Regions from separate parts of the Clostridioides sp. LIBA-7602 genome, predicted to be linked through region 1. Evidence: riboswitches for the same ligand, from Rfam matches in the RefSeq annotation. Region 1 holds a riboswitch; the other holds the start of a gene.

What was found. Region 1 has a riboswitch for cobalamin ahead of ACTG45_RS18500 (cobyric acid synthase). Riboswitches for the same ligand answer to the same signal wherever they lie in the genome.
Region 2: it holds a riboswitch for cobalamin, as region 1 does, so the genes downstream of both, ACTG45_RS16825 (ABC transporter substrate-binding protein) here and ACTG45_RS18500 (cobyric acid synthase) in region 1, are expected to answer to the same signal.

The regions. Positions count from the first base shown of each region.
Region 1 is NZ_CP196991.1:3,994,549-3,998,693, forward strand. It holds gene ACTG45_RS18500 (cobyric acid synthase) at 1-1,088, opposite strand, end outside; cobalamin riboswitch at 1,204-1,382, opposite strand; gene ACTG45_RS18505 (histidine phosphatase family protein) at 1,438-2,052, opposite strand; gene cobS (adenosylcobinamide-GDP ribazoletransferase) at 2,073-2,846, opposite strand; gene cobU (bifunctional adenosylcobinamide kinase/adenosylcobinamide-phosphate guanylyltransferase) at 2,856-3,416, opposite strand; gene cobT (nicotinate-nucleotide--dimethylbenzimidazole phosphoribosyltransferase) at 3,449-4,145, opposite strand, start outside.
Region 2 is NZ_CP196991.1:3,600,532-3,604,676, forward strand. It holds gene ACTG45_RS16820 (ABC transporter permease) at 1-799, opposite strand, end outside; gene ACTG45_RS16825 (ABC transporter substrate-binding protein) at 799-2,379, opposite strand; cobalamin riboswitch at 2,527-2,692, opposite strand; gene ACTG45_RS16830 ((deoxy)nucleoside triphosphate pyrophosphohydrolase) at 2,859-3,248, shown strand; gene ACTG45_RS16835 (DEAD/DEAH box helicase) at 3,267-4,145, opposite strand, start outside.

The DNA of each region.
Region 1 (4,145 bases):
GTTTCTGTATCTAAGAGACCTATACCATCAACTTCTTCAATTTCACTTTCAACATGGTAAGGGTCTTTTAATTTTTTACCTAGCATTTGATATCCACCACATATACCAAATATCAATTTACCCTGACTATATAAATTTTTAATTTGTGACTCAAGACCACTTTTTCTTATATATGTTAAATCATCTATAGTACTTTTAGTTCCAGGTATTATTACCATATCGGGATTTCCTAAAGATTCCCCATAATCTACATACCTAATACTTACATCTTCTTGCGTCTCAAATATATTGAAGTCTGTAAAGTTAGACATATGTGGAGTTCTAATTATTTCTATGTGTATATCGCTTTTATTCATTTTTTTCTTGAATCTAGTAGTCACACTATCTTCATCTTCTATTTTTATATCTGTATAAGGAACTACACCTATAACTGGTACTTTTATGATGTCCTCTAACATCTTTACTCCATCTTGTAAAAGCTCTTTTTTGCCTCTAAATTTATTAATTATTACTCCTTTTACTCTTTTTTTCTCATCTTCACTTAATAAAAGCATTGTTCCTACCAGTGATGCAAATACTCCACCTCTATCAATATCTCCAACTATTATTACAGGTGCATCCGCTATTTCTGCCATACCCATATTAGAGATATCTCTATCTTTTAAATTTATCTCTGCATTACTACCTGCACCTTCCATAACCACAATATCATAGATTGAATTTAAACTATCAAAGGTATCCTTCAATACATCTACCAATTCCAGTTTATAATCATGATATTGAGAAGATGGCATTTCCCCTATAACCTTCCCTCTTACAATAACTTGACTTTTGTTATTTCCAGAAGGTTTTAATAAAACTGGATTCATATCAGCTATTGGCTCTATTTTCGCCGCTTCTGCTTGAAACACTTGTGCTCTTCCCATTTCTAATCCTTCTTTAGTTATAAAAGAATTTAAAGCCATATTCTGAGATTTAAAAGGAGCAACAGTATAACCATCTTGTTTAAATATTCTACACAGCCCTGCTACTAAGATACTTTTACCTACATTCGATGCTGTTCCTTGTAGCATTATTTTTTTCCCCACTTTCTAACCCCTCCTTGTTAAAATTTACTAAAAGACAAATAAAAAAAGTCCTAATGCTTCTAAAGATAGGACTTTTATACGTATTAATTAAAAATCTTTCACCCCGAAGACCTCTTGTTTTAAATTAAATTAGGCAGGTATCCTGGCTTAACTTCATCCTACTTCTATAACCTTCCCATCAAATTGACAGTGGTATTTATAGTTTCGTTGGTTTCACAGTAGCGGGGGCTGCAAAGGCATCTAACCTTTTTCCCTTTTAACATATAATTAAGAACCTAATTTTAATCTAATATTCTATTTTCATTGATATTCTTACAGACATATATTATAATACTTAATTTCAATTAAATTATATAAAATCTGTAAAATTCATTTTATCTACTACAGTAAATCCACTATTAACTTCTAAAACCGTAATAGACGCATTATCAATTTTAAAGTTCCAATGATATTTATAACTACCAGAAATCAAATGTGTTATTATATTTCTTATTGTTCCTGCATGAGAACATATAAGTATTGTTTTTATATCTGAATGACTATCATTTTCTAAAATTATATTATCAATCTCTTTTGCCACTCTTTTATAAGAGTCTATAAGACTTTCTCCACTTGGATATCTATAGTTGTTACCTTCTTCTATCATTTTTTCGAATTCTTTGGGATATTTGACTTTAATTTCCTCAAAAGTTATTCCTTCAAAGTCTCCAAAACTAATTTCTCTTAGAGTTTCTTTTTCTTCTATTTCTATTAACTTTAATCTTGATATTTTTTCTATTGTATCCTTAGTACGTGAAGATGGCGTCGTGTAAATTCTGTCTATATTTTCATGACTTAGATATTTAGTAATTTTATTTATTTGCAATTTACCTTCTTCACTAATACAACTATTTATGTGACCTGATAATCTTCCTTTTTTATTATCATTTGTCAATGCATGTCTTATTAATATTAATCTTATCATATTATCACCACTTTTTAGTTTTAAAAAAACATAAAAATTAACAAATATATATAAATCAAATATAAAAGTTCTGAAAGTTCTATTCCACAACCTAATATATCTCCTGTTACTCCATCAATCTTTTTATAAATATGTTTTTTGAATAATATTATAAATATAAAAACTACTATAGCTGAACCTAATATTTTAATCAACACTATATTAGGTAATAATAATATAAATTTAGTAATAAGAATAACTATTAAAAATGTGTATATTATAGCTGTCATTAACATACTTGTAGTCAATTTACCTATAAATAAATTTCCCATTCCTTTTTCTCTTGGTGTCACAGTTTTATATGTCAATAACATTACTCCTAATCTTGCAATCATTGGCATAAATATTATAATCCATAATGAGTTATTACTTATTATATTGTATATGAATCCAACCTTTAATAAAAGTACAAACATAATTGCTAAAAGTGAATTTGTGCCCAATCTTGAATCTTTCATTATTTCAAGCATTTTTTCTTTATCTCTATAACTGTATATTGCATCAAATGTATCTCCTAATCCATCTATATGGAGACCTCCAGTAATTAAAACACCAGCTAAAGTTATTATTATAGAAGCTATAAATGGCTCAAATAATAGTATAGAAATCCATCCTACTAAGTAGGTTAATATGCCAATGACAAAACCTACAAGTGGAAAATATACTATTGATTTATAAAATTCATCATCAAATCCTACATTTAATTTTATAGGTATCCTTGTTAAAAACTGTAGTATTAAAATAAATCTTTTCATAGATACATACTACTCCTTTATTTTCATGGGTATTCCACTAACTACAAAATAAACTTCATTACTTTTTGATGCTATGTATTGATTTATACGACCTACAATATCGGCATATATCCTACTAAGTTTATTCCCAGGAACAATTCCCATACCTAATTCATTTGTCACAAACACAAAGTATAGATTTGTTTTTTCTATTTCTTCAATAAGTTTTCTAACTTGTTCTTTTATGTACTCTTCCAATTTGTTTATTTCTTCTTGAGTAGACTCTTCTATATTTAGATTGTGTTTAAACATTAGATTATTTACTAATAATGTCACACAATCTAGTATAACAGTTTCATGTTCTTTGTATAGCTGTCTAATTATGGAATATATATCTTCATATATTTCATATGTATTCCAATTTCTAGGTCTATTCTCTTGATGTTTTTTTACTCTATCTTTCATTTCATCATCAAATGGAATAGAAGTTGCTATATAAGCTGTATTATTATTCCTGTTCAAACATAGTTTTTCTGCAAAGTTACTCTTTCCTGACCTAGCTCCTCCTGTTACCAGAATAATTTCACTCATCAAAACACTCCTATATATTAAATTTTTATGTCTTATCTTCCCATGTCAATTTCATCGAAAGTTGCCATATTCTTATAAGTATAATTTGAAGCTTCTATTATATTAAATGCTAAAGCAGCTCCACTTCCTTCACCTAACCTCATGTCCATATTTAGTAAAGGGTCTAATCTCAATATATCTAAGGCCCTTTTAGTCCCTGATTCTGCTGACAAGTGAGATGCTATCATATATTCTCTAGTTTTTGGATTTATCTTATATGCAATCAATGCTGCTGCATAAGAAATAAATCCATCTATTACTACTGGAATTCTATTAGCACTACATCCTAATATAACACCTGCCATTGAACCTATTTCAAATCCTCCTACTTTAGATAAAATATCTACTCCATCAGTTGGATTTGGATTATTAATCTCAATAGCCTTTCTAATTACTTCAGCCTTATGTTTTAGTCTTTCTTTTTTAAGACCTGCACCTATACCAGTAACTTCTAATGGGTCACATCCTGAAATCACAGATATTATTGCTGTACTTGGAGTAGTGTTTGCTATACCCATCTCTCCAATACCAATAAGCTTATAATCTTTTTCTATACACTGTTCTGCTATTTCAATTCCTATCTCTAAGCATCTAATAGCCTCTTGTTTACTCATAGCTGGCCCTTTCGCCATATTTGATGTTCCTTTTCTAATCTTATAATCCAATACTCCATCTAGTTTTTCATCACAG
Region 2 (4,145 bases), 390 kb from region 1:
TTCCCATACCTGGAATACTAAAAATAACCTCAACTACTGTAGAACCTCCTAAAATTGCACCAAAATAGTTTCCTAAAACGGTTACAATAGGCATTAAAGAATTTAAAAAAGCATATTTAAAAGTAATTATCCTATTTGGCAATCCTTTAGATTTTGCTACTGTTATATAGTTTTGTCCCATACTTTCTATTAAAGTTGCTCTATTTAACCTAACTACAGTTCCTATTGTACCAGCTGCTAAAACAAATCCAGGCATTATTAAGTGTTTAATTGTTCCATACCCACTCGTAGGTAGCCACCTAAGAGTTTCACAAAATATACCTAGCATGATAATTGCTAACCAAAATCCTGGGATAGAAGTCAGAAATAATGATACAAAAGTACCAATCTTATCTATAGCTGAATCCTTTTTAAGAGCCATGATTATAGCTAATGGTATAGATAATACTATAACAAAAAACATAGCCATTAAAGATAAAGAGAAGGTTATTGGCAACCTTCTCAATATATCTTCTGTGATAGATGTCTTTTTGATATAGGAAAGTCCTAAATCTCCAGTTATAGCTTTTTTAGTCCAATTAATATATTGAACTACAATACTATCATTTAATCCTAACTCTTCTCTAACTATTTCTATTTCTTCTTCTGTAGGAGCAGAAACACCATCCATGCTTAAATATTCAACTGCTGGGTCACCAGGAGCTATAATACCCAATATAAATGCTAGAAATGTTATTCCTACCAAAATAGGAATAGTCATCAATATTCTTTTAATTAAATATTTAAATGAATTTTTCACTACTCACTCCACTCCATATTTACTAATGTAGTTCCATATAATGTCGGCTTGTACCCAGCTATTTTTTTATTATAGGCAATTAAGTTAACATCTTCAAATAATGGTATAGCTGATGGATGTTCTGCTGATATATCTTGAAGTTCATCATATATTTTACTTCTTTCATCTAAATTCATTGTTTTTTCTAATTTAGCTATTAACTCATCTGCTCTTTCGTTCTTATAACCTAACGAATAAGCTATATTACTTGACCCTGTACTTCTCATATAACTATCAAATATAGAAAATGGTTCTGCATTTGGAAGCCCTTGTGTGTGAAGTGCTATATCATAATTTCCTGTTTTTTGTGCTTCCTTAAAAGCAGCTCCATCAAGTATAGTTATTTTAGAATTTAATCCAACTTCACTTAATACAGATTGTATATATTCAGCAACAGTTTTATATGGGTAACGGTCTACACCATAAGATGGAATTATAAACTCTAGCTCCTTTATTTCCCCATTTAGTTCGTCCTTTATTATTTTCTTTGCTTTTTCTGCATCATAAACAGGTTTAATTTCCTTACCAAAAGGAGAACCTTGATTCAATATATTCATAGTTGGAGTTCCGTATCCTCCATAAAATTTATCTACTATGGTTTCTCTATCTACCAGCAAACTTAAAGCTTCTTTTATTTTCACATTATTAAACGGTGCTCTAGTACCATTTGTTGATATAAATTGAGTTATTGTTGATGGAGACGATTTAATCTCAAAGTTTTCATCCTTTACTAGTTCACTAGCTAACTCTGGAGTAATTGCCCCTAAATCCATAACACCCATAATTTCTTCTGATTTAAGTGCTGTGTAACGAGTTTGAGCATCTTTAATTACGTTTACTCTTACATTTTTAATTTTACTTTTTTCTCCATAATAATCTTGATTTCTCTCTAACAAAACATATTGTTCTTTTTCTCTTTCTTTTATTTTAAATGGCCCAGTTCCTTGTGCATATTTAGTAAAATCTCCAGTTTGTACATCAAAACACTCTGGACTATACATAGCACTTCCAAACCTAGCCATATTATATATTAAAGTTGATATCGGTTTACTAAAAGTAAGTTTAACTTCATAGTCTGAAACTTTACTCACATCTTGTAAATTAGGATATGTTTTTTCTATATCAAATGAATAAAAAGGCGAAGATTTAGTTTTCATACTCATATAACGCTCAAAGTTTTTTACTACTGAATCTGCATTTAATTCTACTCCATCATGGAATTTTACACCTTTCTTTATTGTAAATGTCCATTCTTTATAATCATCTGAATTTGACCACTTCTCTGCAAGCTCAGCTTTTGGTTTTCCGTCATCGCTTAACCCTATTAATGGCTCCCAGACATAAAGTATTGAACTTGTGTAATACGCATCTTGCTCTCCTGGAGCCAAATCCCTAGCTGCTGCTAAAACTACTTCCTTTTCATTATTCATCTTGCTAACATCATTATTTTCTTTTGGTTTGCCACATCCAACTAATAAGGACAACATTAACACAACTGTTAAAACTATACTAATCAGCTTCCCATTTAAATTCTTCCTCATGATATACTTCCCCCTTATTTATAAATATGAGCATTAAAAAAGTTATAGCAAATAATGCTATAACATCCCATTTTAATATGTATACTTTAGTTTCCAAATTCAATATACAAAATAATAAATTTAGTTGCTCCCCCCTAAACTTATTTACTAATATTTAATGTAGGTATCTGACTTACATTTTATACCTCAACCTTACCAAGTAACCTATAGTAGATATGAGGAATTTATTCATGCTTACAGTGATGGGTTCGTGTTGGACTTTCACCAACTTCCCTACTCTTTAAATATGTTTATTCAATTATTAACTTAATTGTATGCAATCTTATATGGATTGTCAACTTAAATCAAAATATATCACTATTTGTAAAGTAAATCCCCTCCAAAAAACGATATACACTATTGTACTTACAATTAACTCTATAATTTTAAATTTGTTTAAATTTGTTAATTATGGTATTTTATTTTATGAGGTGATTTAGTTGAAAAAAACAATAAAAGTTGTTGCTGCAATTATAGAAAATAAGGATAATGAAATTCTATGCGCTCTTAGAGCCCCAAATATGTCTCTACCAAATCACTGGGAATTTCCAGGTGGAAAGGTTAAAGAAGGGGAATCTTTATTTGATGCAATAGAAAGAGAAATACAAGAAGAATTAAGTTGTAAAGTAAAAGCAGATATTATATTTGCTGAAAACACTCATGAATATGAAAAAATTATAGTAAACTTAATTGGTATAAAATGTTCATTAATAGAAAGGTTTCTTACTCCTAATGAACATTCTAAGTTAGTTTTCCTTGCAAAGGAAAATTTAAGCTCTTTAGTATGGGCTCCTGCAGATATCCCTATTGTAAAAGAGATAATGAAATAGGGATATATTGATATATCCCTATTTCATTATCTCTACTTTTTTTATAAATTCTCTATATATTTTAACAGGAACTTCTTGATGAAGTTTTATTTTCATTGTTATAGGTTTCTCCCCACTGTATTCTACAGTGTCACCTTTACCTATATAAATATATGGCTGTGCCTTCTTATCTATTTCTTTATATTTTCTCACAAATAAATGTAAGTTAACTTTTCTATCTTTATTATGAATTAAATTCTTACCTCTATCAGTCAACTGTCGTGTAGAATTTGGAGATTGCCACTGAAAATAATTTTGATTTAAAAATTTATCCTTATAGTTTATTCTTTCGTCTATTCCTTCTTCCTTATGCAAATCGATAAACAGGAAATATTCATTCCCATTAGCTAAAAGTCCACTACCCCTAAATGAAGAATGAATCTTTCTATAATTAGAAAGTAATGCTATATCAATCATTTTGTACTGTTCATATAACTTTAAGAATGGTACTCCATAATAATCTTCTTTGAACTCTTTTTCATATCTAATAATACCATAATTAATAGCATCCTCTATATATTTTCTATATTTTTTATCATTAATTATTTGATTAAATATACTACTTCTATATAAAGTATTCCTTTCATACTCTATTAGTTTAACCTTATTTTTTATTATTGATGAATCACAATATTGATGATTTAAACATTCAAAAGCATGAATTATACTATCATGGTCTACTTTATTAATATACTTCAATATTTCATTACTTGCTATTTCTATGCTAATACTATCATGATTTAATAAATATTTAAGTATAATAAATTCATTTATTCTTTTTAAAGGTAGACTAGTATTTAATTCTCTTAATATTTTTTCAAAATCTTCATCCATTAATAAAGTTTTAATACTATCATC